DNA from 2 places in the Arthrobacter sp. CAN_A6 genome. Region 1 is predicted to be linked to the other one. Evidence: riboswitches for the same ligand, from Rfam matches in the RefSeq annotation. Region 1 holds a riboswitch; the other holds the start of a gene.
The links. A riboswitch is a leader RNA that binds a small molecule or an ion and turns the genes downstream of it on or off. The one in region 1 is predicted to bind glycine.
Positions count from the first base shown of each region.

Region 1 (3,402 bases):
TGCAGGGCTGCGGAGGCGAAATCGCCGACTGCCGTGTACCCCATGCGCTGCATGGTCTCGGTGACGTCGGGGAAGAGGTAGAACGTCGACTTCGGCACGGCGACCTGCATGCCGGAGATGTCGTTCACGAGTTCGCATGCAGCATCCCGTCGCTCGCGCAGGATGTCGAGCATCTGCTGTACGGGTTCCTGGGTGCCACGGAGCGCTTCGATGCCGGCCCATTGAACGTAGTGCGTTGTGCACGACTCATCGTTGGTGTTGAGTGTGCTGAGAATTTTGGCGATCTCGATCGGGGCGACGGCGCAGCCCAGACGGGATCCGGTCATGGCGAACTTCTTGCTGAACGTGTAGAGGATCACGGTGCGCTCCGCCATGCCGGGAAGCGAGGCGATGGAGCTGGAGACACCCTCATAGCGCGTCTCGAAGTACGCCTCATCGGAGAGTACCCAGAGGTCGTGCTCCTGGGCGAGCTGTGCGATAGCCTCCCGCTCGGCCGACGTCGACTCAGCCGAGATGGGGTTCTGCAGGTCGTTGTAGATGATTGCGACAGTATTCGGGGTGATCGATGCGCGCACCTGGTCGAGATCGATCGCGAAGCCCTCGCTCGTGGGCAGGTAGCGGTAAGGCACCGCTGTGCCACCGAGGTACTCGATCTGCGATTCGTAGATCGGGAAGCCGGGGTTGGGATAGAGCACTTCCTGGCCGGGGTTCATGACCGTCTGCAGGAATTTCGTGATCACGGGCTTGCCGCCCGTCATCACGACCACGTTGTCAGGGGTGAACTCAATACCTCGGCGGGCCCCAAGATCGTCGGCGAGTGCCTCGCGCAACTGCGGGATGCCGGGGCCCGGGCAATAGCCCGTATAGCCGTCGGCGATGGCCCGGTTCATGGCTTCGACGATATGCGGGGCCGTCGGGATGTTGATGTCGCCGAGATGGAAGGGGTACACGAGGTTCCCCTTCGCCTTCCAGGCGGCCGCGGCTTGGGCGACGCTAAAGGCGGTTTCGGTGCCCAGACGTTCGAGCCGGTTCGCGAGTTGCTGCATGCTGTTCCACTCCTCATCGAGATTGTGATCGATCTTCTTCGGTAATAATTGCTGCTTTTGCGTCGTGGCGGCGGTTAGGCAGGGTTGACTGGTGCCTTTCCGAGGCCCACGGCCAGGAACTTTTTGCGGACGTGGTTCTTAGTCCGTTTCCGGGCCGATGTAGTAGGGGCAGTCCTGGCTACCCGGTTCACCGGAACAAGTTTCCTCCTGAACCTCAGGCTGCTCCCCGACGCTGGTGGTTAGCATATTTTGCGGGCTTGTTGTCATGGTTTTCCTTGTTCACACAGCCGCCCCAATACTGCAGCGTCCACGAACTCGGGATGTTTCCTGAACACCGGGCCCAGAGAGTCTAAGACCTCGATCACAACCTGGTGGAACTCCGTCTCACCCGGGTTACGTCGGAATACCTCATCACGCACAGAAGACAACGCTGAATCCATGGAACTCCCCGATCTCGGCAACAAAGCCCTCCGGAAGACGGAGGACAAAACGTTTTAGGCCCTGCCCTGCGAGATCTCGGGCTGATACGGGGTGGTAGGCCGTGTACCAAGCGGGAGCTTCCAGGACGTTGCGACGGATGATCGGTGGCGTGATGGTGTCGTAGTAACCCTGCCCGATCATCTGAACGACGGTCTTATTCTTGGCCACCAGCTCACGGAGTTCAGCCAGTACCTCGGTTTCACTGCGGGCATCGCCCAATGAGAGCGGTCCGTCAATACGGATCGAGTCAGGAACCGCGCTGTCAACGAGACCGTCGCCGCTGTCGTAGCCCACAGCCTTGAGCATGGTGTCGATGTCCGACTGGCGCCGGGCACCGATATGGCGGTCAGCGAAAATGGCCGGAGAAGATTGAGCCGTCATGAAAGGAACTCCATAATTCAGGCAGCGCAACGCGCCACGATGACTTGGGTTCCTCCCCGCTCTGTATTGGACCTGAGAGTTTCCGTTTTGCCCTGCTGATAGCAGGACGCCACTTGCACCGCCGGTGAGTCCGGTTGGCCGGACTACTTTCCAGAGTTGCCTTGCCGCGGCGGTACACGGGCCTGAGAGATTCCCGGGGAGGGTTTGCTCCTACGGCGCCTGCTACACGTACCGGCAGAACTCTCCCGCCGCAGATCATAAGCAGTTCACTTGTAGTGATACGCGACACACGTTAGCGCTAGACCTGTCGAATACGCAAATGTGGGGTTCGCGACCGGCCTGCAGCAGCGGGACATGACCTAGACCTACGACCCTGTAAGGGTAGGGAACTCGGAAACATGCACCGCGCATCGATAGTGTTTTGTGCCCGCTCAGGTAGGGGCGAGGAAGCCTCGGAGCAGCGAAGCGGTGCCATGAAGGTGATCCTGGGACGCCCTCCACATCGCCCCTAAGGATTGCATCGACGATGTCCTGATGCTGCCGGTTCGAGTGCTCTAGGTTCGGCTCAAGAAGCGGGATCCGATCCAGAAGGTCGCTAACTTTCGAACGTACATCCGCCACCGCATGGGCGAGGCTCGGCGATCCGACCACCTCGGCAATCGCGACATGGAATCGGGCATCCTTTGGGCGGTATTCACCCGTCGACGCCCGAGAGACTTCATCGAGAGCCTTCAGCAGGTGGCTGCGCTGTGCCGGAGACAGCCGCGCCCCAGCGGCCAGTGATGCCGCTGCGGGCTCAAGGACGCCACGGAACGTCAGGACGTCCTCCACCTCCTCAGGGTTCAACTTCGGGAGCACGTCAGCGACGACAGTCGGACGGAAGCACACATAGGTTCCTCCGTAGGGTCCCCGCTGCACCTCGACAAGAACCAGGCACGCCGTCCATCGAAAGTCCCCGCGATCAAGCAAGCTACTGCAGCCCCACACAACGGGGACCACTACTGCCCGGCTACAGCGGGTCCATCCAGTCAAAAGGAGCTTCGCTGTGAGCCTTGCCCCCGAGAGCCTCGCCTGCTGCGCATCGAGGCGCGCAATGCCGAGACGCCGGTCGATCGCTGGGTGAAGCCCGGCGAATTCGTCGAACTGAGTGAGGAGGCGGAAGAGATCGGCTTCCTCGGCGTCATGAGCGGCCCGCTTGTGCGCTCGTCCTATCGTGCGGGCCGCCTCTGGGCGCGGGCCATGCGCAAGAAGGGCCTCGAACTGCCCTCAGAACTCGCGCACCTCGACGACTCCGGCTCCGCCTCCCAGGAAGCATCCTCACTTCTCGCCGGCTAACGCACAATGCCTCTAATAAGGTCCTCGCACTGATCTTGTTCTGCCAACGCCAAGCTGCTCGGCCGCTGCCGCTGAGTTTGGTTGTACCACTGTGGTGCTGGTGCAGTACCAAGCGAAGAAGTCATCTGATCGCATCTCTTTCTGCGCCCGGGTCCTACGG
Region 1 covers NZ_JADOUV010000014.1:21,787-25,188, reverse strand. The annotation lists gene IWX75_RS15845 (pyridoxal phosphate-dependent aminotransferase) at 1-1,046, opposite strand, end outside; partial or broken gene IWX75_RS15840 (glycine dehydrogenase (aminomethyl-transferring)) at 1,547-1,907, opposite strand; glycine riboswitch at 1,959-2,066, opposite strand; glycine riboswitch at 2,068-2,165, opposite strand; gene IWX75_RS17895 (FadR/GntR family transcriptional regulator) at 2,163-2,738, opposite strand; partial or broken gene IWX75_RS15830 (lipoyl synthase) at 3,012-3,242, shown strand; gene IWX75_RS15825 (DUF4913 domain-containing protein) at 3,397-3,402, opposite strand, start outside.

Region 2 (3,402 bases), on a different contig from region 1:
AGTCGGTTCGCGAAAGATCGGCTGACTCCAGTTCAGCCCGGTCGACCGCACTTCGGGCGACATCGACGCCGAGGGCGAGCGGGAAAACGCGGGCCAGCCGCCGTGTGAACGTCCCATTGCCGCATCCGACGTCGACAACGGGGAGGGTGAGGTCCATCCACTTCTGGATAAGACCTTCGTACTGGTTCCACTCAGCGTCCGAAGCGGAGTCCCACAACACCTCTCCGCCGGCTCCGGTCTGCCGCACGCGGCTCCAGTATCCCTCCCAGGCCTTGGTCGGATCCCGGGGCGCCCGCGTGGAGAGGAGGGCAACCCGCGGCACCATGCGGGCCTGGTCGATGAAATTCGGCATGAGGCCACCTTAGGACGTCACGCCAGCAACTCGCGCACCATCGGTATCACTTTCGTTCCGTACAGCTCTACGCTGTGCATCAGTTTTTCGTGCGGCAGCGGCCCGGCGCTGTACTTCATGTCGAAGCGGTCGATTCCGAGGGTGGTCGCAGTGGCGGCGATCTTCCTCGCGACGGTCTCCGGCGAGCCCACATAGAGGGAGCCGCCGTCGGCCTCGGCGTCGAACTCCGCCCTTGTGGTAGGGCCCCAGCCGCGCTCGGCGCCGATGCGGTCGCGCAGGATCCGGTTGTCGGGCCAGAGCTCCTCGCGGGCCTGCTCGTCGGAGTCGGCGATGTAGCCGGGCGAATGCACGCCGATGGGGAGCGTCGGCCGACCCAGTTGGGCGAGGGCGCGGTGGTACAGATCAACATAGGGTGCGAAGCGGGATGGATCGCCCCCGATGATGGCCAGCATGAGGGGCATTCCGTAGCGTGCGGCGCGCACCACGGATTCGGGGCTGCCGCCGACGCCGATCCACGTCTTCAGGCGCCCGGATTCCGTGGGCGGATAGACGCGATGGTCGGTCAGGCCCGGGCGGGTGCGGCCGCTCCAGTTCACCGGCTCTTCCTTGATGAGTTCGGCGAAGAGGCTCAGCTTTTCCTCGAAGAGCTCCTCGTACTGCGAGAGCTCGAAACCGAAGAGCGGGAAGGACTCGGTGAAGGACCCGCGGCCGAGGATCACTTCGGCGCGCCCGTTGGACGCCGCATCGAGAGTTGCGAACCGCTGGTACACCCGGACGGGGTCATCGGAGCTCAGGACCGTGACGGCCGAGCCCAGTCGGATCCGCGTGGTCCTGCCGGCGATGGCGGCAAGGACCGTCTCGGGCGCCGAGACCGCAAAATCGTCCCGATGGTGTTCGCCGACACCGAAGAAGTCGATTCCCACCTGGTCGGCCAGCACGGCTTCCTCGATCACGTTACGGATCACCTGCGGGTAGGGAACCAGTGTGCCGTCACTTCCCCTCGTGACGTCGCCGAAGGTATCCAGTCCCAGTTCGAGGTGCCGTGCCATGGTTGACGCTCCCGTGTCCTTGTAGTCGACCCACTCTGGATCCTGGGAGCTACAACGCGGCCGTTCCGGGCCTCATTCCCGATCCGCATGCAGATGCATGGTTCGTGTCGGGGCCTTCGGCTCGTCCAGGTCTCCCTTCCTGCGGTGCGCATTCCTCGATACCGCGAGAGTTCGGCCGGCTTTTGCCCGACCCACCACCACGCGGTAAGCTTGTGAGAAGGACCACACACAATTGAATACGCCATTGACCTGCAGCGGGAGAGTTCTACCGCGAAAGTCGACTCCGGTAGGCGCCGTAGGAGCAAATCCTCCCCAGGAATCTCTCAGGCCCAGTACCGCTGCGGTTAGGCAACTCTGGAAAGCAGCACTGCATCCTCCCGCGTTTTCTCGCGGAACCTGCGGCGCTCACCGACGGTGCAAGCAGGCGTTCATGCCTTGCGGAAACTCTCAGGTCCCCTACAGAGCGGGGAGGAACCCACCACGTAGGCGCACCCACGCGCACCCACCTGACGTATGGAGTTCCCATGACAGCCTCCCCGGAAACGGCTTCAACCTTCGCAGACCGGCATATCGGCCCCCGCCCGTCCGACGCCGGTCGGATGCTGGAGGTGCTCGGCTACCCCAGCATCGACAAGCTCGTCGACATCGCTGTACCTGCCAGCATCCGTTCCGAGCGCGCACTGAACCTTCCCGGCGCGCTGAGCGAATCGGAGGTCCTCGTCCAGCTGCGTGCCATGGCGGGGAAGAACAGGACCGCGGTCCAGATGATCGGGCAGGGCTACTTCGACACCGTCACGCCCCCCGTGATCCGCCGCAACGTGCTCGAATCCCCCGCCTGGTACACGGCCTACACGCCCTACCAGCCCGAGATCTCGCAGGGACGCCTCGAAGCGCTCCTCAATTTCCAGACCATGGTGCAGGACCTCACCGCCCTCGACATCGCCAACGCCTCGCTGCTCGACGAAGCCTCCGCCGTAGCCGAAGCGGTGCTGCTCATGCGCCGCACCGGCAAGAACAAGGGCCGCACGGTGATCGACGCCGACGCCCTCCCCCAGACCGTCGCCGTCGTGCGCGGCCGCGCCGAAGCCCTCGGCTTCGAAGTGGAGATCGCCGACCTCTCGACCGGACTGCCGGACGGCGACATCAACGGCATCGTCCTGCAGCAGCCCAGCGTTTCGGGAGCCATCCGCGACTACAAGGCAGTGATCGACGCCGCCAAGGAGCGTGGCGCACTCGTCACCGTCGCCGCAGACCTCCTCGCACTGACCCTCATCACCCCTCCCGGCGAGCAGGGCGCCGACATCGCCGTCGGCTCGGCCCAGCGCTTCGGTGTCCCGCTCTTCTTCGGCGGGCCGCACGCCGCGTACATGGCCGTCCGCAAGGGACTCGAGCGCATGCTCCCCGGACGGCTCGTCGGCGTCTCGAAGGACGCTGACGGCGCGCCCGCCTACCGTCTGGCACTCCAGACCCGCGAGCAGCACATCCGCCGCGAGAAGGCGACGTCGAACATCTGCACCGCGCAGGCACTGCTCGCGATCGTCGCCAGCATGTACGCGGTGTATCACGGGCCGGAGGGGCTGAAGGCCATCGCGCGCACCACGCACGAGCGTGCCGTGCAGCTCGCCGACCTGCTGGCCGGGACCGATGCCACAGTGGTCCACACCGAGTTCTTCGACACGCTGCTGGTGAAGGCGCCGGGCAAGGCTGCCGACCTCGTGCAGCAGGCCGAGGAGCAGGGCTTCAACCTGCGCCGCATCGACGCCGACCACTTCGGCATCTCCTGCGACGAGACCACCACCGTGCAGCACGTCGAGGCGCTCGCCGGGATCCTCGGGGCGGAGATGACGGGATCCGCCGGTGCCGACGGATCCTCCGCCACCGGCGGAACGAGCCGCATTCCCCAGGAGCTGCAGCGGACGTCGCGGTTCCTGACCCACCCCGTCTTCTCGATGCACCGCTCCGAAACCGCCATGCTGCGCTACCTGCGCCGCCTGTCGGACA
Region 2 covers NZ_JADOUV010000001.1:203,228-206,629, forward strand. The annotation lists gene IWX75_RS00995 (class I SAM-dependent methyltransferase) at 1-352, opposite strand, end outside; gene IWX75_RS01000 (LLM class flavin-dependent oxidoreductase) at 370-1,401, opposite strand; glycine riboswitch at 1,647-1,749, shown strand; gene gcvP (aminomethyl-transferring glycine dehydrogenase) at 1,926-3,402, shown strand, end outside.
Region 2: it holds a riboswitch for glycine, as region 1 does, so the genes downstream of both, gcvP (aminomethyl-transferring glycine dehydrogenase) here and IWX75_RS15840 (glycine dehydrogenase (aminomethyl-transferring)) in region 1, are expected to answer to the same signal.